One region of the Vibrio gangliei genome, then DNA from elsewhere that is predicted to be linked to it. Evidence: predicted binding sites of a transcription regulator. Region 1 holds the regulator's gene; each other region holds the start of a gene.

Region 1 (7,589 bases):
AAGCGGGTTGGATAGCTTTGCCAGGGCCCATCTAAGCTCAAATAAATATATGGAAAAGCAAAAAACAGATGTGACCAAATAACCCACAGCCAATAATATTCTTGGTTTATCCAAAGCGTTGTGACTTGTAAGCCAAACAGCAAAGAAAGCTGAGGAATGAGCATTGGCAGAGCAATCACATACATGGGTAAACGTAGGCGAAAATGTTGCCGATATTCTTGCGCAATAATGGCAAATATTAACGCGATGATCGTACTGGCTACGGCAAGGCATAGGCTAGTTTGAATCGCTTGTTGAATGTATGGCCATTCGCTTATCCAAAAGCGCAAACTCCAATCTGATGGGAGTAGCTGCGGAAATTGCCAACGTTGTGCGAAGGTCCAAACCAGCAGGGCAGGCAAACATAATAAACTCACCGCCATGAGCACAGGAGCAACCGCTGAAGTCATAGTGGACTGGATAGCCGAGTTGATAGACAGCGGTGAGAAAATGGAAGAGGACGATTTACCGTAAACGCTGTCAGCATTCTTTTTGCCAGAGGTAAGCCAGCCGCGAGCATAATGAAGTAACAGACGTTCGATAAAATACACCAAACCAATCAATGCGCTACAGAGCAAAAACAAACACAACGCTCCGGCAGCAGCGCGAGGCAATAAAGACAAATCAGGCTCGTTAAACCATTGCCAAACCAATACGGCAAACGTCGGTGGATGCGTTGGTCCTATGATTAAGCTGACATCCACCACTGAACTTGAGTAAGCCATAATGGCAAAAAATGGAAAGCGCATGTGTCGAAGCCATTGTGGCAAGATCACTTTCCACCATGTCTGTGCAGCTGAATAACCTAAGCTTTGTGATACCGCTAAGGTTTGCTGAATTCGTAAGTTATTTAAAATGGGTAAACTCATTAACACCAAAAACGGCGTTTCTTTAATCGCAAGTGCCAGAGTCAGCCCAAGGCCAAGATTATCTTGTACGTTCAACCAACCTTGAGTGTTAAAAGTGCTAAAAGCAGAAAAAACACTGTTTAATGCACGTGCGAACCAACCTGTATCTGAAAATAAGAATAAGAAACCCACAGCAAAAGCGACATGAGGCAAGGCTAATAAGGGCGATAATAACTTTTCCACTTTATGCCAAGCAGGACGATTCCAATAGGCTTGCAGTATTGAAAACGCCATGATGGTCGCTAAAAAAGTACTCGTAATTGCAGAGAACATACTCAGACAAATTGAATGCATTACCGCGGGCCAATCCGCCACTTTTTCGAACCCAGTCAGTGAGAACTCGAATAAGCCCAAGGGGGGAATAATGCCGAAGGCAGGGCTAAGCATACCGATTAAGCCGGGAATGATGGGAAAGATACACAGCAACACAACGAAAGCATAACCCAAGCGCAGCGAGACTTTACTGGATTGGCTTTTATTCAATATTCGTCGATTTAATAGAGTGCTATTGAGTCGGTTACTCATTTTAGTATGCCTGCTTTTAATAGGCCTAGCTTCACTATCCCTTTTTTTAATAGACATGGTCCTTTGAATTGCTCCTCGACGTAACGCCATCAATATTTTATTGGCTATAACGTTCAAGCCAAGCCTGTTCTAATGCGGTTTGCCAGCTAGGATGTGGCTCAGGCAAGGACGGGTAGAGTTTGGTCTTTTGTGCGCTGCCAGTTAAGTATTGCGGCTGCAAAACGGATGGATCCCCCCAAATATTGATGTCGCCTTTACGAGATTGCGCTTCAGGGCTGAGTAAGAAATTGATCACCACTAAAGCGCCTTGTTTGGAGTTAGCATTCCATGGAATAGCAAGAAAATGAATGTTCGATAAAGCCCCCTGTTTCCACGCGTAGCTTGCGGTGCTTGAAGCAAGTTTGCCACTGGCTTGCGCGGAGAAAACTTCATTGGGATTGAAGGTGATCGCCAAATCAAGTTGGTCATCATCCAAAAGTTGAATCATTTCCGCTTGGCTAGTTGGAAACTGTTGACCTTGTTGCCACAAGAAAGGCTGCAAAGCATCTAAATAGCGCCATAATGGTTGAGTGAGTTGAGCAAAAGCCTCTGTGGTAACGGGTTGCTGTAATGCAGGATCTTGCTGGCTAAGTTCAATCAATAATGACTTTAAAAAACTGGTGCCATGAAATTGTGGCGGCTTAGGGTAGCTAATACGGCCTGGGTGCGCTTTAGCATACTCGAGCAGATCTTGCGCTGATTGAGGAGGCGAGGCTAGCTTGTCACGGTCATAAATATAAACCAGTTGTCCTACACCCCAAGGCGCTTCGAGCCCGTTGGTTGGTTCGGAAAAATCATCAGTGACAGGTAAAGCCATATTTACTTTTTGCCAATTAGGTAATGTCGATACAAACGGGCCAAAAAGTAATTGGTTGTCTTTCATTGATTTGAAGTTTTCACCATTAATCCAAACCAAATCGACACTGCCTTGCTGATTTTTATTGGCTGTTTTTTCTGCCAGCAAGCGGGCGGTGGTTTCAGAAATATCGGAAACTTTAACATGGTGTAGAGTTACACCATATTGTCGTTTCACTTCTCTACTTACCCAACGTAGATAATCATTAATTTCTTGGCTACCACCCCAGGCATTAAAATACACATCTTGCCCACGAGCTTGTTTTTCAATGGTTTGCCAGTCGCTATCCTGAGAGGCCATAGCAAATAGAGGCAGTAATGAAAGTAAACCAAGGCTAATCCAGCGCATTGTATCTGTCCTTAATATCCATCGTATTTGAAGCTTTAGCTTTGTTGGCAGCTTTTATTCGCTCCGCTAACTTGGGTATGAAAATTTATGTAATTAAGCGTAGTGGAATATAAGACATAACATCACGCGAAAAAATTTCAGGTTATCGCTAAGTTAATCTGAACTCAGGATAAATTAATCAAAATCCAGCGAATAAAAATAAGGCGCATCTAAATGAATAGATACGCCTTGTAAATGTTTGCAGTGATAATACTAGAAATACTATTTAAGCGTTTTCACCGATGAACGTTCTACCATTTCAGGGAACATTTCGAAGGTTTGTTTAGCGTGATTTTTATCTTTAATGCGTTCTAATAAGATTTCAACCGCGTTCTTACCTAAACGACGCTTAGGTTGGTGAACCGTCGTCAACGGTGGTGAGAAATAAGGAGAAATATCAATGTTGTCGTAACCGATCACGGAAATATCTTCCGGTACACGCATGCCTTTTTCTTGCAGACGGCTCATTAAGCCTAGCGCCATGATGTCGTTAAAACAGAATACCGCAGTTGGTTTTTTATCCATTGCCAAGATTTTATCGGCAGCGATAACGGCAGTATCACACTCGAAGTTCCCTTCTAGTAACCACTCGTCTCGTAGTGTTAAGCCTTTTTCTTCTAACGCACGGCGACAACCTGCAATACGCTCTTGGCAAGCCACCTTTTCAAAATGCCCACTTAAACAAGCAATATCAGTGTGACCTCGTTCTAGTAGATAGCGTGTTGCGATGTAACCACCTTCTTCTGAGTTATCGATGATTTTATCGGCTTTGGATGTTTCTGGGCCCCAATCCATCACAACTTTAGGAATATCTGGGTGACCATCAAGCATTTCACGCAATTCTTCATCTAGGTCAGAACACATAACCAATAGGCCATCGACACGTTTGCCAGCCAACATGCGGATATAATCACGTTGTTTGTCAGAGCGGCCACCGGTGTTACACAAAATTAGGGTATAACCTTTGCGGTAACAGTAGCTTTCAACACCATCAACGACTTCGGCAAAGAATGGGTTAGTTGACTGTGTCACTAACATACCAATGGTGCTGGTGGTATTGCATTTCAAACTACGAGCCACGGCGCTTGGGGCATAATTGAGTTCTTTCACTGCGGCCATAACTTTCTCTTGAGTTGTCTCTGCAACAAAACGAGTTTTATTGATGACATGTGACACGGTCGTTGTGGAGACTCCAGCAATACGTGCAACATCTTTGATTGTAGCCATAGTGAATTTCCTTTATGCCGACCATACAGCCGGAACGATGATAGTTAATTGGATACTAAAAACATAAAAGTCGCCATTAATCAGCGACTTAATAATATAGATGCGTAGTTTTGATAAGATTTTAGTCTTAAATGCCATGCCTGACAATCAGATATGGCATTTTTATGAACAAACTTTGCAGGACGCAAACGATAACGTAAGTCTTATTGCGTGTAAATTGCTTTATTCTGCCGGCGCGCTATTTGCCGTGTTTTGAGTGTTAGAAAGTGTATCACGTAAAGATGACCACCAACGACCCAACAATTCATGCCAATAACGCTCACTTTGTTCTAAGTATTGAGCTTGAGGTGAATACTTGTCCCATGCTTGTTCAATGTTATCAAACGCAAGATAGTTGGTTGGGGCTGGGATGGGTTCCAAACCCGCTTTGCGAAACTCTTTCATGGCACGCTTCATGTGGCTCGCAGAAGTCACTAACACCATGCGTTTATTTCCCACGAAACCGGCGGCTTGATGGGCTTCATCCCAAGTGTCTTGTGCATTTTCTAATAAGATGATGTCCGATTTTGCCACACCAAGTGATACAGCAACATTAGCCATCATACGTGCGTTACTGACAGAACTACCCGCACCGTAACCAGATAAAATCAATTTTGCACCCGGGTACAGTCGTAATACACGAATGCCTTCGGCTAAGCGCATTAAACCATTGCGTGAAAGTTCAGAAGTCGGTGGTATGTCATCATCCACCGTGTGGCCACTGCCTAAGACCATGACGTAATCCAAGGTGCCATCAACCGGTAAAAAGGCTTTGTAAGCACGCTCAGTCGGTTTCAATAAAGAAGTAGAAAGAGGTTGGAATGAAAAGAGAAAGATCCCTGTTAAAGAGATAAAAGTGAGAATACAACCCAAGCCTCGTTTATAAGTAAACATGATCAAAAACAAGCCGAGAAAGCCAAGGATTAACATGGCTGGCAGCGGCATGAACAATGCGCCGATTATTTTTTTCAGTTCAAACATTTTAAATAGCCCAAAAATTCATCATTCAGCGGATAAAAGAGAGTATTTGCTTTATTCCTGTAATTGCTGTGACAGAATACACGCAAAATTCAGTTATCTTAAATGAAAAAATATGGCTAACGATCGAAATTTCGATGACATCGCACATAAATTTGCGAAAAATATTTACGGTTCGGATAAAGGAGATATCCGCCAAGTCATCGTATGGCAAGATATAGAAAACGCATTGCAACGCCTGCAACATGCTGACAAACCTTTATCCATCTTGGATGCGGGCGGCGGCTTGGCACAAGTATCTCAAAAACTCGCTCAGCTCGGTCATCAAATTTGCTTATGTGATGTGTCGAGTGAAATGCTGGCTCTCGCTCGGCAAGATGTAGAAAAAAATCTTTTATCTGCCAACTTTCGATTTGTTCATTCTCCTATTCAAAACTTGCATAAGCATGAATCAGAGCCTTTTGATTTCGTTTTATTTCATGCCGTTATGGAATGGCTTGAGCACCCTCAACAGGTCTTGAATGATGTGCTCGATAAAGTGAAACCGGGCGGAATAGTATCTGTGATGTTCTACAATCATCACGGACTGGTTTTGAAGAACGTAACTTGTGGTAATATCCCTCACATTTTGCAGGGAATGCCACATCGTAAACGGTTTAAATTGCAACCACAGAAAGGGTTGTTACCGGAAGATGTGTACCAATGGATCGAGTCTCAAGGTTTCGACATTGTCGGTAAATCAGGCATCCGTTGTTTTAATGATTACATTGGTAATCAACAATATATGGGGGACTACACCCCAGAAGATGTGTTGGCGTTAGAGCAGAAATTATGCCGCACAGAGCCTTATCTTTCTCTTGGCCGTTACATTCATGTATGGGCACAAAAGCCGCAAAGTGAACAAACGGGTGAGAGCTAATAGCAAAACAGGAATGATAATGAGTGAAATAACTCAATCTTCAGCTGGACTGCCTTTTAACCAGCAGCCAACTCAGGAACAGCCCATAGATGAGCTGGTCACCTGGGTAAAACAGCATGATTTTTCATTGAATCTTTCTTCCGAGCGTTTGGCGTTTCTGATTGCTATCGCCGTTCTCAGCAATGAAAAGTTTGATGAAGAATTAGGCGAAGGTGAATTGCATGACGCGTTCAAAATTGTCACGACCATGTTTGATGATACCGGCGAGGCGTCGGCGTTTCGCGCCAACAATGCCATTAATGAATTGGTATCGCAGCGTTTGATCAGCCGATTTGTCAGTGAGTTGAATCAAGGGGCAAGCATTTATCGTATTTCACCTTTAGGCATGGCAATCACAGATTACTATGTGCGTCATCGCGAATTTTCGAAATTAAAGCTATCGATTCAACTGTCGATGGTGGCTGATGAAATGTCAAAAGCGGTTGAAGCGGCAGAACAGGCTAACGATTTAGCGCAATGGCAAAAGCACGTTTATGGCGTATTGAAATATTCGGTCAGTGAAATCTTTGACCGCATTGATTTAAACCAGCGCGTGATGGACGATCAGCAAATCGAAATCAAACAACAAATTGCTGAGCTATTAAACCAAGATTGGCGTGACGCGATCAGCAGTTGTGAAAGCCTACTTACTGAAACGTCCAACACACTGAATGAATTGCAAGACACCTTACAAGCGGCGGGCGATGAACTGCAAACCCAATTGTTGGATATTCAACAAACTATTTATGGACAAGAAGGGCTGGACTTTATCGATGCCATTTTGTTCGCACTGCAAACCAAGCTTGACCGTATCGTCAGCTGGGGCCAGCAAGCTATTGATTTATGGATTGGTTACGACCGTCACGTACATAAGTTTATCCGTACTGCGATTGATATGGACCAAAACCGTGCCTTTAGTCAGCGTCTACGTCAATCGGTGACCGACTACTTTGATGCGCCTTGGTATCTCACTTATTCCGATGCCGAGCGTCTACGTGATATGCGTGATGAAGCCATGATGCTGCGCGACGATGAAGTGGTTGGCCAAGTGCCTGATGAAGTGGAATACGAAGAATTATCCGTTGTTGATGATGAATTGAGTGAACGTGTTGCCTCCATGCTTCAACAACATAAAGACACCGGCGCACCGATTGATTTAGGTGCGGTGTTACGAGATTACCTTGAGCAGCACTCTCACGCGCAACATTTTGATTTAGCCCGAATGGTAGTCGACCAAGCGGTAAGAATGGGGTATTCCGAATCGGATTACCGAGCTATTCAACCGGACTGGAAAGCGATTAACGAATTTGGAGCAAAGGTACAAGCGAATGTCATCGATCAATACTAATTACGATGCGCAAGATAGCGCACAATATTCAGACTCGACTACTCAGGCTGCCAATGAAGCGTACATGCCTGAACAGTTAATTAAAGCGTTAGCGAATCCACTGTTTCCAGCCTTGGATAGCCAATTACGCGCAGGTCGCCATATTTCAAGTGATGATATGGATAACTATGCATTTTTAACCGATTTCGACAGTGAGCTTGGTGCTTTCTACCAACGCTATAACGCTGAGTTGGTTCGCGCGCCAGAAGGTTTCTTCTATTTGCGTCCACGTTCGACGTCTTTCAT
Region 2 (7,589 bases), 390 kb from region 1:
CCCTTGTCATTAGATGAAGCGTATTTGGATGTCACCGACAGCACCATGTTACATGGCTCTGCCACTTTAATTGCTCAAGCGATACGTGCTGATATCGAAAGAGAACTCAATCTGACAGCATCGGCTGGCGTTGCCCCTTTGAAGTTCTTGGCCAAAATCGCTTCAGATATGAATAAGCCAAATGGTTTGACCGTTATTACCCCTGATAAGGTGCAGCAAACCATTGATGCTCTGCCATTAGAAAAAATCCCAGGTGTCGGTAAAGTGAGCATTGAAAAGCTGCACCAAGCCGGGCTCTATACTTGCCTTGATGTGCGCCAGTCTAACTATGCGGAATTATTACGCCGATTTGGTTTACAAGGAGCATCTTTGTGGAAGAAAAGCCATGGGATAGATCTTAGGGAAGTGGTGGTTGAGCGAAACAGAAAGTCTGTTGGGGTAGAACGAACCTTTAGTGAAAATATTTCGACCTTTGAAGAATGTTGGCAGGTTATTGAACAAAGGCTCTATCCAGAGTTGGAAAGACGGTTAATTAAAGCGTCGCCGCAAAAACAAATTACGAAACAGGGCATCAAAGTGAAATTTGCCGATTTCCAACAAACCACGATTGAGCATAACTTTCGTGTCTTTAATCTCGACGATTTCTATCCTTTGTTACAAGAAGTATTGAAAAGGCAAAAGGGAAGGGAGATCAGATTGTTAGGTGTGAATGTGATGTTAAAGCCTGAAGAGCTAGAAAGGCAGCTGTGTTTGATATAACGATATTCGGTTGTCGAATCTCGTTTCTCGAATTGGGAGCGAGAAACGAGAAACGTTAGCCGAGAGACGTGATTACGCTTTTTCCGGAATATTCTCTAGAACTGCAATCATTTGTTCCCAGTAAAGGCCAACACTGGCGATTTCGACTTTCTCATCAGGCGAGTGTGGGAATTTGATGGTTGGTCCGAAAGAAATCATATCCATATTAGGGTAAGGCTTCTTAAATAGGCCACATTCTAAACCCGCATGAATGACCATAATGTTTGGTTTCTTGCCGTAAATACCTTCATAAACATCGCGGAAAATATGCATGATTTCAGAATCAGCATCTGGCTTCCAACCAGGGTAAGCCCCATCGAACTGGATGTGTGCGTTAGCAAGCTGAGCCAATGACGTCAATGTACCTTCAACCTGCTCGCGACCTGAATCAATTAAAGAGCGGATCAAACAAAGAATGGTCAGCTTATTTTCTTCCGTCGTAATAACACCAACGTTTAATGACGTTTCAACCACGCCTTCAATGTTATCATCCATACGGATCACGCCGTTTGGACAAGCATTCAGTGTGGCAATAAAGCGCGATTGTACTGATTGGGTAAACGGCGAGAATGGAGAGCTTGCATCGCTGATTTGAGAAGTCAGGCCTGTTTCCACTTTACCGAGTTCTTGTTGTACTAATTGTGTATATTGCTCAAAGGCTTGTGCTAATGCTGATTGTTGAGCCGTTGGTACAGCGATAATGACAGATGCTTCACGTGGGATGGCATTGCGAAGGCTGCCACCTTGGAATTCAATCACACGCAGGCCAAATTCATTCGCTTGATTTGCAAGGAAACGAGCTAGAAATTTGTTGGCATTACCACGGCCAGTGTGAATATCACAACCAGAGTGGCCGCCTTTTAGACCTTTTACGGCAAGTTTAACGACAGTATGATCGGCTGGCATAGCTTCACGTTCTAGGTCAAAAATGATGGATGCATTTACGCCGCCAGCGCAGCCCATGTAAACTTCGCCTTCTTGCTCTGAGTCGGTATTTAGTAGAATGTCAGCATCTAACCAGCCCTCTTTTAGTGCAAATGCACCTGTCATACCGGCTTCTTCGTCGATGGTGAGTAAAACTTCAAGTGGGCCATGTTTGATGTCTGTTGAGGCTAGAACGGCTAAACAAGACGCCATGCCCATGCCATTATCAGCACCTAGAGTTGTGCCTTTCGCGGTAACCCATTCGCCATCGATATAAGGTTGAATAGGATCTTTAGTGAAGTCATGCACGGTGTCTTCATTTTTCTGAGGCACCATGTCGATATGAGCCTGTAATACCACTTTTTTCTTATTTTCCATACCCGTTGTCGCTGGTTTTGAAATGAATACATTACCAGCGTCATCACGTTTTACAGGTAGGTTCTGAGATTGAGCCCATTCAACGATGTATTGCGCAAGTGCTTCTTCATGCTTTGATGGGTGTGGAATAGAGCAAATTTTATCGAAGAATTGCCAAACTGGTTGGGGGGACAGTTGGCTGAATACCACTTTTTTCTTATTTTCCATACCCGTTGTCGCTGGTTTTGAAATGAATACATTACCAGCGTCATCACGTTTTACAGGTAGGTTCTGAGATTGAGCCCATTCAACGATGTATTGCGCAAGTGCTTCTTCATGCTTTGATGGGTGTGGAATAGAGCAAATTTTATCGAAGAATTGCCAAACTGGTTGGGGGGACAGTTGGCTGATTTCAGAAGGTTGATTAGACACAAGTGACTCCTAATAGAATGAGATGACCGTTTATTGAGTGTAAAAGCCAAGCAGACGATAGTGGCAAATTATCATCTCAATAAAGTGTTTAGAATTTAGGTAACGCTAAAGTCTGATTAGGGCGTAATAGCGCTGTACTTTATATGAATAGAATAATGCTACTTCATTGGCAAGATGTACAGCAGGAAGCTGATATTTCTATGGTAATAAAAAGTCGATTCATCGGTACGAGGAATAGATTGAAACCTTATATTTGGTAATTAAACTACCAAACAATGTGATCGCATTGGGTTTTTGTGCGTATTTTTGGCTTTAGTAGAAATATAGGTTGTAATTAAATTACCATTTGTGTATTATCTCATCACTTCTTGAGAATCATGGCACACATTGATTTTTTCTGAGGTCAACAGGTTTTGTGTTTTTGTTGTTGATGAGTTTGTAACAATCACTCTCCAAGAAGAACTACCTTTTGTTTTCATTACCCCCTTTTGTTGAGAATTTTACTGCCTACTTTGGCAATATTTCTACCGCCACCTACTGTTTAGGTGGCGTTTTTTATTTTGGGGTAATGAAAATGGTGTTCGTAGCTTTAAAAATCTATATTTATAATATTATTAATAACTTAGCTTGCAATGTCCGATTGGCAGCATGAGCTGTCCAATTTGCCTTGCTTAAAGCTTGTTTTATTCCTGCTGAACTTACATCTTGAAGTTGCTTGGATATAGACGGTAAATAGATAAATAAATGCGTGTTTTGAGTAGATTCAGATTGCTTTCGTGATCAGAATTTGGAAAACTACACGCCTTTTTATTCAAACGATTGCGCAATCGTTTAAAATTGCTACACGCACACTTTAGGAATACATCATGTTAGAAAAATTATTTAAGTTATCGGAGCACGGCACCAACGTGAAAACCGAAGTCTTAGCCGGCGTTACGACGTTTTTGACGATGGCTTATATTATTTTTGTTAACCCAGCAATTTTGTCACAAGCTGGTATGGATCATGGTTCAGTTTTTGTTGCGACTTGTTTGGCCGCAGCGATTGGCTGTTTCATCATGGGCTTTTATGCAAATTACCCAATTGCTCAAGCACCGGGTATGGGTTTGAATGCATTTTTTACCTATACCGTTGTACTCGGTATGGGGCACACATGGCAAGTCGCACTGGCGGCAGTATTCTGTTCTGGTGTACTTTTCATTATTTTAAGCCTATTCAAAATCCGTGAGTTGATTATCAATTCTATTCCTATGTCATTACGCTTAGGTATTTCAGCGGGTATCGGTTTATTCCTTGCGCTTATTTCACTTAAAAACGCAGGTATTGTAGTTGGTAACCCAGCAACACTGGTTGGTGTGGGTGATTTAACCTCTCTTCCTGCTATTTTAGGTGCGTTAGGCTTCGTATTAACCATCGTATTGGTACACCGTGGCTTTAAAGCAGCAGTTATGATCGCCATTCTTGCTATTACCGCGATTGGTGTTATCGCTGGTGATGTCGCATACCATGGTATCGTTTCTCTTCCACCAAGCATGGCTCCGACTTTCTTACAGTTAGACTTTTCATCTATCTTTGATGTGGGCTTGATTTCAGTTGTATTTGCGTTCTTATTTGTCGATTTGTTTGACACAGCCGGTACTCTGGTTGGTGTAGCAAATAAGGCGGGCTTTGTGGGTAAAGATGGCAAAATTCCTCGTTTAAACAAAGCGCTTTTAGCTGACTCAACGGCAACGTCAATTGGTGCATTATTGGGTACATCAAACACAACGTCTTATGTAGAAAGTACAGCGGGTGTAGCTGTTGGTGGCCGCACTGGTTTAACTGCAGTTGTGGTTGGCATTTTGTTCCTTCTTGCTTTATTCTTCTCGCCATTAGCGGGTATGGTGCCAGCCTATGCGACTACCGGTGCATTATTCTACGTGGCAATCTTGATGCTTTCAGGCTTAGTGAACATTCAATGGGATGACCTAAGTGAAGCGGCTCCTGTTGCTGTGGTTTGCTTATTAATGCCACTGACTTTCTCGATTGCAGAAGGTATTGCGATGGGCTTTGTGACTTACGCAGCTATCAAATTATTGAGCGGTAAGGCACGCGATGTGCATCCTGGTGTTTGGGTATTGGCTATCGTTTTCTTGTTGAAATTCATTCTTACAGGTGCTTAATAGCCAAAGTGCTGTTGCATCTTAGAAACAAAAACAAAGCAGGTTTTATATTATGAGTAACAAATTCATTATCACTTGGGACAACATGCAAATGTATTGTCGTCAATTAGCGGCCAAGCAAATGCCAGCTGAGCAGTGGAAAGGTATTGTTGGTGTGAGCCGTGGTGGTTTAGTACCTGCTGCGATTTTAGCGCGTGAACTGGGCATCCGTTACGTTGATACCATTTGTATCTCAAGCTACGACCATGATCATCAACGTGATATGCGTGTGCTTAAAACTATCGAAGGTGATGGTGAAGGTTTCCTGATTGTTGATGATTTAGTCGACAGTGGTGATACGGCACGTCATATTCGTAAAATGTATCCGAAAGCGAAATTGGTGACAGTTTGTGCAAAACCGGCAGGTCAAGAGCTTGTGGATGAGTACATCGTTGATATTCCTCAAGATACTTGGATCGAGCAACCTTGGGATATGACGCTTCAATTTGAAGAGCCAGTGAATCGTAAGCAAAAGTAATCTCTCGCCAAGCCTTTTGGTTATAGATGATTAATTTGATTATATTTAAACCCTGTACCCATATCGGTGCAGGGTTTTTTATTGGTAAGATCAAACCGATTCACGCTATTCTAGTGAGGTTAACTAACAATCGTCGAACGAGTTGATTTGATGACTTTACAGGAGTAGATAATGGCGAACTTTAAGCATGATTCATCTTTATGTCGTTATGAGGTGGAAGTGGCCGATAATTTTTGGGCACATTTAGATTATCTAGAAAGTAATGGGGTTCTGACCATCACTCATACTTTTGTTCCTGATGAATTGCGTGGCCAGGGTTGCGGAAAGGTATTAATGGAAACGGTGCTGTCGGATGTAGAAGCACAAGGTAAAAAAGTACGCCCTGTGTGCAGCTATGCTGTGGTGTATTTAGATCGTCAAACACAGTGGAAGCATTTGATTGCTTAACTTATCATTTCCAATTTCTTAGATTCTGTTCTTTTGACACCAGCAGTGGAGATATCTCTTGGAGCCAAGCAGCAAAAATTTATCAGAAAACTTATTCAAGAAACACCAGCATGCTGAAGAGACCTCGAGCTTGATTGGGTATTTGTCTGAAAGCCAAGCTTTACTAGAAGAAAATCAGCAAAGAACGAAAAGCGCCTGGTATCGAGCGCTGAGACGCATGCAGTGGATTTGGCAAGGGCTTGATCCCATCGAAATTGAATCTGTTTTAGCGCGGATTGCCAGTTCAGGGAATAAACATAATCATCCTGATTGGCTTGATACGGTGGCTGGATATCGACCGGGAAACTGGGCTTATGAATGGACGCAACAAGGTGTTTCACATCAGAAAAAAGCTTCGTTAAAAGAAGGCGAGGCGGCATCGGATGAGCTCTACTTAGCGAGCTTATGTTTCAGCGTGGCTAGTTACCCGCATTTGAAAGGCGATAATTTATCGATCCAAGCTCAAATACTTGTCAATAAAGTTTATAAAGAAGCAATGGAACTGAGCCCATATGTTACTAAGGCTCTAGAAATTCCATACAAAAATAACAAGATCATGGCAACGTTGCATGTGCCTCATACTGAAAAGTCTTTGCCTATCGTGATGGTGAGCGCCGGTATTGATAACTTGCAAACGGATATGTGGCGATTGTTTCGAGATTATCTCGCCAAGCATAACATCGGTCTATTAACGGTTGATATGCCTGGGATTGGTGCTAATGCGCATTGGACGCTTACAGAAGATTCAAGTTATTTGCATCAAGCGGTACTGAACGAGCTGCCGAATATTCCTTGGGTTGATCATCATAACGTTGGCTTATTGGGTTTTCGCTTTGGCGGCAATGTGATGGCGCGTTTGTCTTTTATTGAGCAAGACAAAGTTAAAGCCTGCGTTGCGCTTGGGGCACCGATTCATGATTTACTATCCAGCTCAGAAAAATTTGGCATGATGCCGAAAATGTATTTAGATGCATTAGCGTCACGCATGGGTAAGAAATCCGTCGATATTTTCAGCTTTTCAAAACAAGTTCGAGCTTGGTCATTGAAGTCGCAAGGTTTATTGGCTGGGCGCGCAACGCCTGTGCCGATTTTGGCGCTGGGATTAGAAGGGGATCCTGTGGGGTCGAAAAAAGATAATCAAAGCCTTGCTATGTTTAGTCAAGGTGGCAAGTGTTTGGAATTGAAAACAAAGTCACTTTCACAAGGGTATGATCAAGCGCTCACTTCCGCGGTTGATTGGCTGAAAAGTGCGCTAAATAAGTGACAATTGTGATCAAATAGTTAACTATGGTGTGCGGGGTGAATGGAATGAATGCTCCCCGCTCATTGTAATTATGCTATGGAGAATCATAATGACTGAACCATCTGCACCGACTCACTATCGTTTAATGACATCCTTAAAAGCCATTGGTCCTTATCTGCGTGAAGGCGAATGTGAAGCGGGCGCGTACCTATTTGATTGCTTATCTGTTTGTGTGAATGACAAAAAGTCACCTGAAAAACGTGAATTCTGGGGGTGGTGGCTACAATTAGAAAAACAAGATGATACTTTCATTGCCAATTACACACTGGGTCAATATGACGAGAAAGGCAACTGGCTTGACATCGCTATTCCAGAAAAGGCACAACAAGAAGTAGAAAGAACTTTGGAAGATTTTCATCAGAAATTAGTCAAAGTGTTGTCTGGTGATTATGACTTTACCGTTAGCCTGCACAAGAATTCTGTTGATACTTTGTAAACCAAGCCACTTCAGCATCATTTTCTTTCAACAAAATTGAAATTAACCGAAAAACTCAGGCGTGTTGGCGGATAATCCCTAACACGCCTTATCTTTTACTTGTGAAATAGCTCCCGTATTGATACAACAAGTGGATATTTTTACTATTACTTTTTTATCTTTGACAGGAAACTC
Region 3 (7,589 bases), 700 kb from region 1:
TTCACCTTTTGGAGTGATAGCTAAAATAGTCCCAACCGCTTCAACGATTCCTGTAAACATAATTTCTCTTATTTCTTTGTTTTTATGGTGGCAGTCACACGGATATCGCTTCCCACCATACGTAAATCAGTAATATTAAGATCAATGGCTTGATCCATCTCTGTTAAGCCAGTGATTTGAGTTAAGCCACGCCCATCAGTACCCATTAATTTAGGGGCAATATACACAATCAACTCATCAACCAATGCTTGTTCAATCATGCTCGCCGCCAAACTCGCCCCAGCTTCGACCCAAATATGATTAATATTATGTTCACTTGCTAATTGTTGCAGCAAAGTAGGCAGATCAAATTGCTGCTTATCATTTAGCGCAGCAATCATGTCACTCTCACCCGCATGAGAAATGGTACGTACGAATAGACATTCACCTTCCGTGTTGAATAGCTTCAACGCCTTATTGGAATTCAATTGGTTTTGCCTATCTAAAATCACGCGAATCGGCTGACGAAGTTGAGATTCTGAATATTGTGCTTGCACTGAGCTTGGCAAATCATGCCAACGTACATTCAGCGATGCGTCGTCATCTAACACTGTCTTTGAGGTGGATAACACCGCCCCCGCTTTAGCGCGATAATGCTGTACATCTTGACGTGCATTCGGGCCAGTGATCCATTGGCTTTTACCGTTCGCAAGCGACGTTTTTCCATCGATGCTTGATGCCAACTTTAATTGCACAAATGGCATACCAGTTTTCATTCGCTTGATGAAGCCTGGATTAAGCGCGATGGCATCTTGCTCAAGTAGACCAACATCCACTTGAATACCAGCCTCTCTTAGCATGGTAATACCACGTCCAGCCACTTGAGGATTAGGGTCTTGCATCGCGCATACAACACGGGCAACTTGCGCTTTAATTAAAGCTTCAGCACAAGGTGGCGTGCGGCCATAATGGGAACACGGCTCCAAGGTCACATAAGCGGTGGCACCTTTAGCTCTCTCGCCAGCCAAACGTAAAGCATGCACTTCTGCGTGTGGTTCACCCGCTTTAAGGTGTGCCCCTTGACCAATGATCTCTTGGTCTAGCGTGATCACACAGCCTACATTTGGATTTGGTGCGGTGGTATAGATCCCCTGCTTCGCCAGTTCAATTGCTTTGACCATCATTTGATGATCAAATGCAGAAAATACCGATTGGCTCATCACACTTCCCTTTCTAATTTTATTTATCGCAATGAAAGATCAATCTTCAAGACGCGCGATTTCTTCACCGAACTCACGAATATCTTCAAAGCTGCGGTAAACCGAAGCAAAGCGAATATACGCCACCTTATCTAACTCTTTAAGTTGCTCCATCACTAAGTTACCAATCATCTCGCTTGGTACTTCACGTTCACCGGTCGCACGTAATTGAGATTTAATCGTACTGATTGCCAATTCAATCGAATCGGCACTCACGGGGCGTTTTTCTAGAGAGCGCTGAATACCACCGATCATTTTTTCTTCATCAAAAGGTTCTCGGTTTCCATTTGATTTGATGACTTTCGGCATCACCAATTCCGCCATTTCAAACGTAGTAAAACGTTCACTACAAGCTAAACATTGGCGACGACGGCGAACCTGATGGCCGTCAGCGACTAAACGTGAGTCGATCACTTTAGTGTCATTTTCAGAACAAAATGGGCAGTGCATACTCTCTCCCTTGAGTCAGAGTCTGAGCGGTTTTATTAACTATTGTTATCGCAATGCATCTATTCAGACAAAACTCTATATTTAAATGCGATTGTTGTAGGATTAGTTTATCCGAAATAGCAAGGGTTAGCGACAAGCAGCATCGTCTTGATGAGACCTAGTGAAGATTTTTTAGGCGAAAGTTGAGCGAACCAATCGATAAGGTTACACTTAATACAGTTTTATGGTTGGCTAGCTCATTTTCTTTCTAGCAATCATTCACATTTTGATCCGTTTACAGCCGGATAACTATAGGACGTAAGAATATGAAATATGCAGGATTGGTCGGGTTACTCACATTAATTTTAGCGGGTTGTTCAAGCACAACTCAAGAAGACAACTACTTAGATGCTTCTTTTGAACTATGTAATACAGAAGTGAAAGTATTCTCAACCAGCGATGACGGTAAAGTACGTATCGTCTGTGCTGATGGTTCAAAATTCGCTATGGATAATGCCAAAACACTAGACACAATGCGTGACCTCAACGCGTCTTACTGTTCAGGTGAAGGCCTTGGCCAATTTAACGAAAGCTCTCGTTACTACATGTTCAAATGTAAATCTGGCTCAATGATCAGCATTAATAAAGAAGGTTAATTCGAGTTTCGAAAACATCTTAAAGCCCCAGCTTGAATGTTCAAGCTGGGGCTTTCTATTATTTTTACAAAAACAAAACCCAGCCATTTCTGACTGGGTTTTTATCTCTTTCGAGAAGCGAAGCGCTCTAGATTCGAGTCACGAAATTCGGCTCTTACCAGACGCCGTTATAAACTGTTTTACGACGAAATATTATGCGTAAACTGGTTTACGCTTACAGATATCTAATACTTTTGCTTTAGTCGCTTCAATCACCGACTCATCGCCCATATTGTCTAGGATATCACACATCCAGCCAGCAAGGTTTTTCGCATCTTCTTCTGTGAAGCCACGGCGAGTAATTGATGGTGAACCAACGCGGATACCAGAAGTCACAAATGGGCTACGTGGATCGTTTGGTACTGAGTTTTTGTTCACTGTGATGTTCGCAGCGCCAAGTGCGGCATCCGCATCTTTACCTGTGATGTCTTTGTCGATCAGATCAACAAGGAACAAGTGGTTTTCAGTTGAACCTGAAACGATGTTGTAACCGCGAGCAATAAACTCCGCCACCATGGCTTTTGCGTTTGCAACAACGCGCGCTTGGTATTCTTTAAACTCTGGCTCTAGTGCTTCTTTAAATGCCACCGCTTTTGCTGCGATAACGTGCATTAGAGGACCGCCTTGTCCACCCGGGAACACTGCAGAGTTTAGTTTTTTGTACAGATCTTCACCTGCATTAGACAGAATCAATCCACCACGAGGGCCAGCCAATGTTTTATGTGTTGTGGTTGTTACAACGTGTGCGTGTGGAACTGGGTTTGGATAAACACCAGCAGCAATAAGACCCGCTACGTGCGCCATATCAACAAAAAGGTACGCGCCTACTTTGTCTGCGATCTCACGCATACGCGCCCAATCACACACTTGAGAATAAGCAGAGAAGCCACCGATGATCATTTTTGGTTTGTGTTCAACCGCAAGCGCTTCCATTTCTTCATAGTCAATCTGACCATTTTCATCGATACCGTAAGGAATGATGTTGTAAAGCTTGCCTGAGAAGTTAACAGGAGAACCATGAGTTAAGTGACCACCGTGCGCCAGGCTCATACCAAGAACCGTGTCACCCGCATTAAGCAATGCCATGTAAACGGCGTTGTTAGCTTGAGAGCCTGAGTGCGGCTGTACGTTTGCATATTCTGCACCGAATAGCTGACATGCACGCTCAATAGCAAGAGTTTCAACTTTATCAACGTACTCACAACCACCGTAGTAGCGTTTACCTGGGTAGCCTTCAGCATACTTGTTGGTAAGTTGAGAACCTTGAGCTTCCATTACACGTGGGCTGGTGTAGTTTTCTGAAGCGATGAGCTCAATGTGCTCTTCTTGACGAAGAGTTTCTTCCTGAATTGCGGTAAATAGATCCGCATCATAATCCGCAATGTTCATGTCACGCTTAAGCATGTGTATCTCCTAGCTCAGGTTTAACTGATTCCTAAAAAGACCAAAAGGTCATAAAAACGGTAAAATTGTTAAAAAATGGCTCAATGACGCAAAGCAAACGTTTTCGTCATCAATTTAGATGGCAGTATTCTACCTAATTTGATCCATATCAGAAAGTGGCAATGTAAACTTTCTGCATGCAAAAATATCACGATTAAGATGAAAAAAAATAATACAGTGCTGGATAGCTGTACTTTCTTGACTTCTAAGGTCAAAACCATAGCGTCAGTTTACATTTATGTAAACATTAAGATACAAGCCATTCACTTTGTTTTTAGACTGTATATACCAAAACTGATATTTATTGAGTACATTTTTAGTTATTTATGGATGAAAAGATTGATACTGTGATGGAAAAACACACACCTAAAGAAGACATCGTCGCCCTCGTTGTAGGCAGCTTTGTGGTTGCCCTTGGGGTTTACTTTTTATCGTCAGCTAATTTGATCACTGGTGGTACGGCTGGGCTGTCTTTATTATTAAGTCAGCTGAGTCCACTGTCATTTGGCACGATATACTTTTTCATTAACTTGCCTTTTTATGCTCTTGCTTGGCTTCGCTTTGGTAAAACCTTCGCGATTAACAGCCTTATTGCAGGTGCTTTAGTGTCTGTTTTTGCTGATAACCTAGAGCGTTTTATGTTACTCAGCCGTATCGATGCGGTATTCAGTGCTTTCGCCGGTGGGTTATTAATTGGTATCGGTATGCTAATTTTATTTCGCCATCGTTCAAGTTTAGGGGGCTTCAACGTGATGTGCCTACTTATTCAAGACAAAACGGGTATTTCAGTAGGTAAAACTCAAATGGTGCTCGATTGTAGCATTGTGGTCGCGTCGCTGTTTTTCGTTTCCCCTTACTTAATTGCGCTTTCAGTACTCGGTGCCATCGTATTAAACATCACACTTGCGATGAATCATAAACCGACTCGCTATACCGTAACTTACCCAAAATAGCCATCTGATAGATAAAAAAGGCGCTCAAAGTTCAGATATTGAGCGCCTCTTAATGCTAACGATATTCCACTACTTCACCACAAAACAGTCTTTAAACGTTTCATGATTAAAAGTGATCATTGCAGAATCACCGTGCCCCCAAAACTCTTGCAACCCATCCACTGAGGCATATTTCTCACCAGAAGCCGCTTCCACTCGAATTAAAGGATAGGAACCGGAACGTTCAATTAACGTCGCTTTATCTTGACCAGAATATTCGATCAAAAATGGCACTTCAAGCTTGCCTTGGTATTCTGATTCAGATTGATCAATGCGGCATTTGTACGCCACCGAGTGAACTTTAACACCATCTACAGAAGTGGTGGTTTTTACTGGTTCAGAAACAGGGCTCTCTTCCACGACCGTACATCCGGCTAACACGGAAACAGATAATGCGGTCATCAATAACGACTTATTTAACATCGATTCGCCTCTTAACAATTTACTTTATTGGCTCGTTTTAATGGGATTCATATAAAAAGCAAGATACTTGATGATCATGCTTTGAATACGACTGTAATTTGGGTGGTTTACTGCGACATTCTTCCATGACCTTAGGACAACGCGAAGCAAAGCGACATCCTACAGGGCGCTCAATCGGTGATGGAATATCGCCTTGTAATAAAATGCGCTCTCCAATGCCTTGCTCCTGCATACGTAATTTAGCATCACGATACTTTGGATGAGTAATCGGAATTGCAGACAACAAAGACTGAGTATAAGGATGCTTAGGGTTTTGATAAACCTGCTGCGCATCACCATATTCGACAATTTGCCCTAAATACATGACAGCAATTTTGTCAGATATATGACGAATCACCGACAAATCATGGGCTATAAATATCAGGGTCAAATCCATTTCTTGCTGCAATTTCATCAACAAGTTAAGAATTTGCGCCTGTACAGACACATCTAATGCCGATACAGACTCATCACACACCACCAGCTTAGGTTTTAAGGCAATCGCTCGTGCAATACCAATGCGTTGTTTCTGGCCACCAGAGAATTCATGTGGATAACGCTCAGCGGCCTCTGGGGTTAATCCCACTTTGATTAATAATTCGCTGACCCACTGCTGCCTTTCTTCCGCCGTGCCTAGATGATGTATTTCAAATGGCTCATGTAAGATCATCCCAACCGTATGACGTGGGTTGAGCGATTCAGTGGGATCTTGAAACACCATCTGCATTTCTTGACGTAAAGAGCGCATGGCTTTGCTATCGAACTGACAAATATCTTGCCCTTCAAACAATATTTGCCCTGCTGTGGGTTCATACAAGCGCAGTAAGCTACGACCCAACGTACTTTTACCGCAACCTGATTCACCCACAATACCTAACGTCTCGCCTGTGTTTACGCTCAATGACACGTCATCAACCGCATACACGGTATAGCCTTTTTTGAAAATGCCTTTGCCTGAGTGGAAATATTGTTTGAGATTTTTTATCTCTAATAAAGGATTTTTTTCGGGTAAGACGTTCTTTTCTGATGAAATATCCGTATTTAACGATTCTTGATTCATGGTTGCCCCTCTAGCTGATTTCGAGGCATTAATTGCGACCAATAATGACAACTCACTTGATGTTCAGAAGATTTTTTTTCTAATAACGGACTTTGTTGCAAGCATTTGTCTTGTTGATATGGACAACGAGAAGCAAAACGGCAACCTCTTGGCATATTCAATAAATGAGGCACCGAGCCTTCAATGGTCGGCAGTTCCGATTTAGGCACCGACTGCTGATTGGGCATCGAAGCCAACAAACCTTGCGTGTATGGATGGGTTGGGAAATCAAACAGTGAAAAGACATCGGCTTGTTCCACCACTTTTCCTGCATACATCACCACCACTTGATCGCACATTTCCGCGACTACCCCTAAGTCATGGGTAATGAAAATGATCGACATGCCCGTTTCTTGTTGCAATGCTTTCATCAAATCCAATATTTGCGCTTGTACAGTCACATCTAACGCAGTGGTCGGCTCATCACAAATCAAAACATCCGGTTTACACGCTAACGCAATCGCGATCATCACACGTTGACGCATCCCACCTGACAACTGATGCGGAAACTCCAGCATGCGTTGTTTAGCCGATGGAATGCCCACTTTTTCGAGCATCTCCAACGCCTGATGATAACGCTGCTTTTTATTTAATTGCGGCTGATGCAGTTGATACACTTCCATCAACTGTTTGCCTATGGTGTGAACCGGATTGAGCGCCGTCATCGGATCTTGGAAAATCATCGAAATGGCATTACCGCGCATTTGATACATGTTTTCCGCCGGTAGACTGGCCAAATCCACCTTTTTATCTTGATAACAATATTCAATCTTACCGGACACCACTTGTCCAAAAGGTTTTGGCAACAGCCCTAAGATCGACATCGCTGTAACACTTTTACCGCATCCAGATTCCCCGACCAACCCAATGGTTTTGCCCTTGGGGACATGAAAAGTCACACCATCAAGCACTCTCACCACCTCATCATCGGTGGTAAATTCAGTGCATAAATCTGTGATGGTTAAAACTGAGTTTGGGGTCATAGGGTTTCCGTTAATTCAATTTTTCGGTTCTCGTTACTCGGCCGCTACGCTTATCGTGGCTCGAGAAAGATAACAGCGAATGACTAAGTCTCAAGCAACGAAACCGCTTTTTGGCTCGCGAGCGTAGCGTCCCCGTCACTCAGCTCTCGTTTATCTACCGATATTTCTCATCTTTAATCGTCACCGGCTCAAATGTTTTACCGGATTTCATCGCATCCAGCGTTTCTTTTTTCGCCTCTTGATCAATC
Region 4 (7,589 bases), 730 kb from region 1:
TTAAAACCCAAATGGATAAAAGGATCATGGAATGATTTCTAAACAGCAAGGCTTTAGCTTAATCGAAGTGCTGATCACCTTTGTGATTTTAATCGTTGGTATTATGGGCTTAGTCAAATTACAAACCTATATGGAAAGGCAAGCTGACTATGCGGAAAACAGCATCAAGGCACTGCATTTAGCTGAGGCTCAATTAGAATTGTTTCGTACACGCTCTGTTAGCGGGGCGGATGGAACCATTACTTTTGCCAGTATTTCTGATGGAAGCGCTGTTTCAGGGGCTTACTTAACTAAATGGATGGTCTCTGATTCTTTATCGGGTGCACTTAAAACCATTGAGATTGAAACAGGCTGGAGTAACCGTTGGAATGAGCGTCAGTCAGTTGCTTTGAAAACGATGATCTCTCAATACAATGAGTTTGATAACTGAGTCGAAGTTTTTTATCAAAAGTATGATGAAAAGTATGAGACGCATTTAACTAAGAGCTTTATCAATTAATATTTCTTTGTCTTCAAATAAAATAAGAAAGCAAAGGAATTGCAATGAAGAAATATCAAGAGGGGGCGGCCAGCCTCCTTTTTAGTGGGTTAATTTTAATTGCTGCTCTCACACTATTACTGACATCTTATAAATCAACATTTTTTCAAGCCAAGCGAGTTCAAAATGAAATTGAGGCTCGGCAGAATCAGTGGGCGGGTGAAGGTGCGGTTGAATGCGCTTTTACTAAAGCTCAGCAAGATCGCAGCCGCCCCCAATTTATCCAAGCCGATTATTTAAAAAGTGATTGTCAGCAACCACTAGCGTTAGATGGTATTAACGTTGTTTCTCTTGGAAGCAAAAAATATTCACTTCAACCCTTGGATGAGCGCAGCCAGCCTGTAGTGCAAAAGGTGATGGATTTTAGTAGCGATCGTATTACAGGGGCGATCCAATCCACTGGAGATCTATTTATGCAGGCAGCAACGCTAGTTAGCCCTCCAGATCCTGGAGAAGAAACAGAAGAGGGCTGGGAGTGTGTAACTATAAGGTATAAAAATGCCATAGAGTTAAGCGGTTCTCTGGTTAACCATGGCGTACAAATCAATGAAAAACCGTATGATGGCTTTGAAGATAATGGGAAAAATTGTATCGACCTTAAGGAGAAAGGCAAAAATAAAAGAGAAAGTGGCCTATTGCATGATACAGAGTTAAAACCATTTGAAGCTATGTTTGAAATATCGAAAAGTGAATGGATGCAAGTAAGAGATAACCCTAAGTATGACTTTACTATTATAACGGGTGACAAAGCCGTATCTGGAAGTGCTATTCCACGAGTAACAGACTGTGGTCAAAAGGTTAAAGAGTTAATTGAACTTGGCAATACGCATATATGGATTGATGGTTCATGTGAAATTACTGGTGATAATTTATCCGGTATGGCTCAGGCTTCACAGTCTACAGAGGGTGTGTTACTGATGGTTCACAACGGTGTATTTTCGTTAATAGGATCGGGAAACTTTAAAGGGGTGTTATTTCAACTAAATGATGGCTTTCAACCTACAAGTGATGACTGGGTGGGATTAGAAGGGAATGACTATTTAAGTAATAATGGTTACAACAATCAGGTTCATCAGGCTTTTGGTGATGATTATCCTGATGCGAATACCGCGGCCTACTTCCAACGAGGATCTTTTAATTTTACGGGGGGGCAGTTTTTAGATGTTGATGATCAATTAGTGATGTTTCATGACTCGTTAAAATTCAGCTACAACGAAGATGTCATCGATGCTGTTCTTGGCTCGACACCACCACGCTGGGTAAAAGGTTCCTGGCAGGATTTCTAACTTTTTATAATGTGCCGGATCTAGGTATAATCTGGCACATTATTTTCTAAGAGCCAAATTCATGACATCGTTACCGACAGACTCTGCGACTACATTTACACCACAAGACCACGACTTTATGTTGCGTGCAATCGAGCTAGCGGCCATCGCTGAAGATAACGGTGAAGTGCCTGTGGGGGCTGTGTTAGTGAAAAATGGTGAGATTATCGCAGAAGGGTGGAATGCATCGATTGGGGCGTATGATGCTACCTCACATGCTGAAATTGTCACTTTGCGTAAAGCTGGGCAAACCCTACAAAACTATCGACTTCTTGATACCACCTTATATGTCACTTTAGAGCCTTGCCCTATGTGTGCTGGCGCTTTATTACATAGTCGAGTTGGACGCATTGTATTTGGGGCTTACGATTTGAAAGCAGGGGCGGCTGGAACGGTGTTGAATCTATTTGAAAGCCAAGCCTCATATCATTATGCGCAAGTTGAAGGCGGCCTGTTAGAGGAGCAATGTCGTCACCAGTTGCAAGCGTTTTTTAAACGCCGACGTAAAGAAATTAAACAAGCTAGGAAAGAGAAAGAAGAATAAAAAAAGGGGGGGATTATCGACAAACAAAATGTGAATTTGTTTGCCGAAATTGTCAGAATCTATACTTCAGACCAGAAGATATAAGATCGATGACGCCATAAAATTTGCTTTTTGTTGTTTGACAGCATGCGACGGCGACGAGTGGCGTTCGATTGAGTTCGAACTAGTTTACTTAGTGTTTTCTTCTTAGAGAACATAGGGTATGCCTCCTTAATGATTGTCTATTATTTTATTCTTTTTATATCGTCTCTTTGTGACGTACTCATGACAGTTGTAGCACAGTTTATTTTTCTCAGCTAACTCTTTTTTACAAAAAAAACGGCTTTTATAATGTTTTTTGGTTGAGATTGTTATTTCTTCTATTTTTGGTTTCAATAGGCATAAAAAAGCGAAACCATATTTGATTTCGCCCTTATTCGATTTTACTTAATGGGGTTCACTTTCGTTCAAAGCGTGACTTCAATATGCTTATTGACTACCTTTGGCTTGTGATACAGACCTTGTGTTAGTAGAAGACATATCACTATTGCTAGCTTCAGCATTACTCACAGAGCTTGCATCGATAACTTGGAAATCTTCGCCTTTAGGTGTGTTAGTTCCCCCCATTTGATTTTCTGACTCATAGCCAATAATGGTTTGGTAATAACGACGAATATTCTCAACGTAGTTTTTCGCTTCATCCCCTCGAGCAAAACCATAGCGTGTGTATTTGTAGTAGCCGGGAATACGCAGTTTCGGCAATCTATCTTTTACATCGGTCCATGAGTCCGGGTTACCACCTTCGTGCTGGGTAATACGGCGTGCATCCATCACATGTCCGTAGCCAACATTATAAGACGCAAGGGCAAACCAAATTTTTTCATGCTCAGGAATCGAGTCAGGAATACGTTCAACCACACGTCTTAAATATTCTACACCACCATAAATGGATTCTTCTGGGTCCAAACGATTATTTACCCCAACCATTTTAGCCGTGGATTGTGTCAGCATCATCATGCCACGAACACCGGTTGGCGACGTTGCTCTAGGGTTCCAATGTGACTCTTGGTATGCCAACGCAGCAATTAAGCGCCAATCAAATTCTTTTGAATATTTTTGGAATAAAGTTTTGTATTTTGGCAGTTTTGAATCAAGAGAGCGAATAAAGGCTCGGGTATCAACATAATCAAAGCTTTGTATATGACCAAAATATTTTTCTTCTAAGTTGGCCAATTGCCCTGATTGGTTAAAGTTACCAAAAAACTCCACCATTAACGCGTACAGAGAATCATCGTCGGTTTTACGAATAAACCAAGATATAGGTTGATCTTCGGTTAGTTCAAACGCAAGCGCAAGGTTTGGGTGTAGGCGTTGAGTGATAGACAGTGAAACGGAGTCAACAATGGTAAAGTCGATTTTTCCTTCCGACACATCTTTTAATAAATCCGTGCTGTCTTCAGTCGCCGTGGTTTGCCACTTTAGTTCAGGATAAACTTTACTCAATTGTTGCAAGGTGTATTCGTACTGAGAGCCTTTCACCACAGTTAAAGTGGCTTCTTTATCGATGAGTTGTTGGAGATTTCTTGGGCGCCAAGTGCCTTTCTTATAGATCACTTGTTGACTAATGTAGTAATAGGCTGGGCCTGCGTTGAATTTTTTCAATCGATCTGGTGTGTGGCTAAGCCCTGCGGCGACGATGTCCACTTCTTGATTTTCAAGTGCAGGAAGTAGCCCTGTTAAATGATAGGCCGGTTTGATTTCAAGTTTGACCCCCAGTTCATCGGCAAATTGCTTTGCTAACTCATATTCCAGCCCCGTCGGACCTTCTGGACCAATAAAATAAGATAATTGGTTATTCAGAGTCCCCACGCGCAAGACGCCACGCTCTTGGATCTTTTCTAGGTCGGTCATCGATTGAGGATTGGGTTTGCATGCGGCTAATCCTAAAAGGATAAAAGCAATAAAAACCAATCGCTTAAATTGAGAATGAGAGTAAAAGGTCGTCAAAAGGAAATCTCATAAAGCCAATAGAAGCTACTTTATATCAAATGGCGTCTATATCAGCAAAATTTGCCGTGAAAATTGTTGTTTTAGGTATGTAACATTTTGCTGCTACCTTTGGCTTTGTGAATGAAAAAACAACAACCCAATTAGATAAAAAATGTTTTGCGTAAAAAATTGCGCAAACGGTTGCTTTTTGAGTTACGTCTCAGTTGAATTTCCTCTATAATACGCCGCAAAAGGCTAAGGTGAGATTGAAATCAGCTGGTAAGTTAGCCTTAACGCATAGGCTTATGAACTGATTTCAATATCACTTTTCTTTTTTAAAACAACTGCTAAAGAGACCTAAGCACATGAGAATTTTGCGTGGTTCACCCGCTTTATCCGAGTTTCGTGTCAATAAGCTTTTAGAGCTTTGTCGTGAATTGAATCTACCTGTGTCTGGCATCTATGCGGAATTTACGCATTTTGCAGACCTCACTTCTGAACTGACTCCGCAAGCGCTTTCTAAACTTGAAAAGCTACTGACTTACGGACCAACCATCGAAGATCACGAGCCTCAAGGTCTATTACTTCTTACTACGCCTCGTCCGGGCACCATTTCTCCTTGGTCGTCGAAAGCGACCGATATCGCCCACAATTGTGGTTTGCAGCAAATTAAACGTCTTGAGCGTGGTACGGCTTACTACATTGAATCGAGCGAAACATTATCTGAATTGCAATTGGTTGAGCTAAAAGCGTTATTGCATGATCGCATGATGGAAGTGGTGTTCACGGATTTTGAGCAAGCCCATGCTTTATTCCAAGTGGCTGAACCTGCGCCATTAACGGAAGTTGACCTACTTACCGGTGGACGAGCTGCGCTTGAAGAAGCAAACGTTTCACTTGGGTTGGCTTTAGCGGAAGAAGAAATTGAATACCTAGTTGAAAGCTTCACTGAAAAGCTAAAACGTAACCCAACCGATATTGAATTGATGATGTTTGCTCAAGCGAACTCTGAGCACTGTCGTCATAAAATCTTCAACGCAGGTTGGACTATTGATGGTGTTGAGCAAGAAAAATCTTTGTTCAAGATGATCAAAAATACCTATGAAGTGACGCCTGACAATGTGTTATCCGCTTATAAAGATAACGCAGCGGTGATGACAGGTTCAACGGTCGGCCGTTTCTTCCCAGATCCAAAAACTCGCCAATACGGCTACCATCAAGAACAAGCACATATCTTGATGAAAGTGGAAACTCACAACCACCCAACGGCGATTTCTCCTTGGCCGGGCGCATCGACAGGTTCAGGTGGTGAAATTCGTGATGAAGGTGCAACCGGTATTGGTGGTAAACCAAAGGCCGGTCTGGTGGGTTTCTCGGTTTCTAACTTGAAAATTCCTAACTTTGTTCAACCATGGGAAACCGATTTTGGTAAACCAAGCCGTATCGTAACAGCGCTGGACATCATGCTTGAGGGTCCTCTAGGTGGCGCAGCATTCAACAATGAATTTGGTCGTCCAAACTTGTTGGGCTACTTCCGTACTTATGAAGAGAAAGTAAACTCTCATAATGGCGAAGAAATTCGTGGTTACCACAAGCCGATCATGATCGCTGGTGGTATGGGTAATATCCGTGACGAGCATGTTCAGAAGAAAGAAATTCCTGTTGGAGCAAGCCTAATTGTTTTAGGTGGCCCAGCAATGAACATTGGCCTAGGTGGCGGCGCGGCTTCTTCTATGGCTTCTGGTCAATCCGCGGAAGATTTAGATTTTGCTTCTGTTCAACGTGAAAACCCAGAAATGGAACGCCGTTGCCAAGAAGTGATTGACCGTTGTTGGCAATTGGGTGAAGAAAACCCAATCGCCTTTATTCACGATGTGGGTGCGGGCGGTATTTCTAATGCATTACCTGAGCTTGTGGATGATGGTGAGCGCGGTGGTATCTTCCAACTTCGTGACGTGCCAAACGATGAGCCAGGAATGAGCCCATTAGAAATCTGGTGTAACGAATCTCAAGAGCGCTATGTGTTAGCGGTTGCACCAGAGAATATGGAATTATTTGACGCTATTTGTAAGCGTGAACGTGCGCCTTATGCCGTGGTTGGTGTGGCAACAGAAGAACGTCAATTAAAACTAGAAGATTCACACTTCGACAATACGCCAATCGACATGCCAATGGATGTACTTTTGGGTAAAACGCCAAAAATGCACCGTGATGCGGTTACACTGAAAGCGAATAACCCAGCGATTGATCGCAGTGGTATTGAGCTTAATGAAGCTGTTGATCGTGTTCTTCGCTTACCAACTGTTGCTGAGAAAACGTTCCTTATTACTATCGGTGACCGTTCTGTGACTGGTTTAGTAGTTCGTGACCAGATGGTTGGCCCATGGCAGGTTCCGGTCGCAAACTGCGCAGTGACAGCCGCAAGTTACGATTCTTATCACGGCGAAGCGATGTCGATGGGGGAGCGTACGCCGGTTGCACTACTCGATTTTGGTGCATCAGCACGTTTAGCGGTAGGTGAATCAATTACTAACATCGCGGCGACGGATATTGGTGATATCAAACACATTAAACTGTCGGCTAACTGGATGTCTCCAGCGGGTCACCCTGGTGAAGATGCAGGTCTGTATGAAGCGGTAAAAGCCGTCGGTGAAGAGTTGTGTCCAGCGCTTGGTTTGACCATTCCTGTGGGTAAAGACTCCATGTCGATGAAGACCAAGTGGCAGCAAGATGGGGAAGAGCGTGAAGTGACGTCGCCACTTTCTCTTGTGATCACGGCGTTTGCTCGCGTTGAAGATGTACGTAAAACCGTGACGCCTCAATTACAAGTGAACAAAGGCGACACCAGCTTAATTTTGGTCGACCTAGGTAACGGCAAAAATCGTATGGGCGCGACTGCGCTTGCGCAAGTGTATAAGCAATTAGGTGACAAACCTGCGGATGTCGACAATGCTGAGCAATTAAAAGGTTTCTACCTTGCGATGCAGGCCTTGGTTCGTGAGAACAAACTTTTGGCTTACCACGATAAAGGCGACGGCGGCTTATTTGTGACGCTAGCTGAAATGGCCTTTGCCGGGCACTGCGGCGTGAAAGCGAACATTGAAGCATTAGGTGATGACGCGCTAGCCGCGCTCTTTAACGAAGAACTAGGCGTAGTAATTCAAGTCCATAACGACGATCTGACTGCGGTACAAGCGACATTAGTGGCCAATGG

Evidence for each region. The regulator PurR, encoded in region 1, represses purine synthesis genes. The targets are predictions, from matches to a motif close to TNANGNAAACGTTTNCNTNA.
Region 2: Vgang_RS08565 (NCS2 family permease) is a predicted target of PurR. The motif match lies at 3,319-3,338, and genes of this name have one in related genera.
Region 3: glyA (serine hydroxymethyltransferase) is a predicted target of PurR. The motif match lies at 3,856-3,875, and genes of this name have one in related genera.
Region 4: purL (phosphoribosylformylglycinamidine synthase) is a predicted target of PurR. The motif match lies at 4,565-4,584, and genes of this name have one in related genera.

What each region holds. Positions count from the first base shown of each region.
Region 1 is NZ_AP021869.1:1,465,012-1,472,600, reverse strand. It holds gene Vgang_RS06695 (ABC transporter permease) at 1-1,472, opposite strand, end outside; gene Vgang_RS06690 (ABC transporter substrate-binding protein) at 1,570-2,715, opposite strand; gene purR (HTH-type transcriptional repressor PurR) at 2,977-3,981, opposite strand; gene elyC (envelope biogenesis factor ElyC) at 4,204-5,001, opposite strand; gene cmoM (tRNA uridine 5-oxyacetic acid(34) methyltransferase CmoM) at 5,114-5,917, shown strand; gene mukF (chromosome partition protein MukF) at 5,937-7,304, shown strand; gene mukE (chromosome partition protein MukE) at 7,369-7,589, shown strand, end outside.
Region 2 is NZ_AP021869.1:1,857,992-1,865,580, reverse strand. It holds gene dinB (DNA polymerase IV) at 1-759, shown strand, start outside; gene pepD (aminoacyl-histidine dipeptidase) at 832-2,511, opposite strand; gene Vgang_RS08565 (NCS2 family permease) at 3,378-4,673, shown strand; gene gpt (xanthine phosphoribosyltransferase) at 4,726-5,190, shown strand; gene Vgang_RS08555 (GNAT family N-acetyltransferase) at 5,362-5,637, shown strand; gene frsA (esterase FrsA) at 5,696-6,940, shown strand; gene crl (sigma factor-binding protein Crl) at 7,029-7,415, shown strand.
Region 3 is NZ_AP021869.1:762,173-769,761, reverse strand. It holds gene Vgang_RS03515 (riboflavin synthase) at 1-60, opposite strand, end outside; gene ribD (bifunctional diaminohydroxyphosphoribosylaminopyrimidine deaminase/5-amino-6-(5-phosphoribosylamino)uracil reductase RibD) at 69-1,199, opposite strand; gene nrdR (transcriptional regulator NrdR) at 1,239-1,688, opposite strand; gene Vgang_RS03500 (hypothetical protein) at 1,994-2,323, shown strand; gene glyA (serine hydroxymethyltransferase) at 2,516-3,766, opposite strand; gene Vgang_RS03490 (YitT family protein) at 4,156-4,758, shown strand; gene Vgang_RS03485 (MliC family protein) at 4,828-5,220, opposite strand; gene Vgang_RS03480 (ABC transporter ATP-binding protein) at 5,258-6,319, opposite strand; gene Vgang_RS03475 (ABC transporter ATP-binding protein) at 6,316-7,341, opposite strand; gene Vgang_RS03470 (extracellular solute-binding protein) at 7,496-7,589, opposite strand, start outside.
Region 4 is NZ_AP021869.1:731,495-739,083, forward strand. It holds gene Vgang_RS03340 (hypothetical protein) at 1-42, shown strand, start outside; gene Vgang_RS03345 (type IV pilus modification PilV family protein) at 32-430, shown strand; gene Vgang_RS03350 (hypothetical protein) at 544-1,824, shown strand; gene tadA (tRNA adenosine(34) deaminase TadA) at 1,886-2,407, shown strand; gene Vgang_RS03360 (hypothetical protein) at 2,467-2,604, opposite strand; gene mltF (membrane-bound lytic murein transglycosylase MltF) at 2,876-4,393, opposite strand; gene purL (phosphoribosylformylglycinamidine synthase) at 4,741-7,589, shown strand, end outside.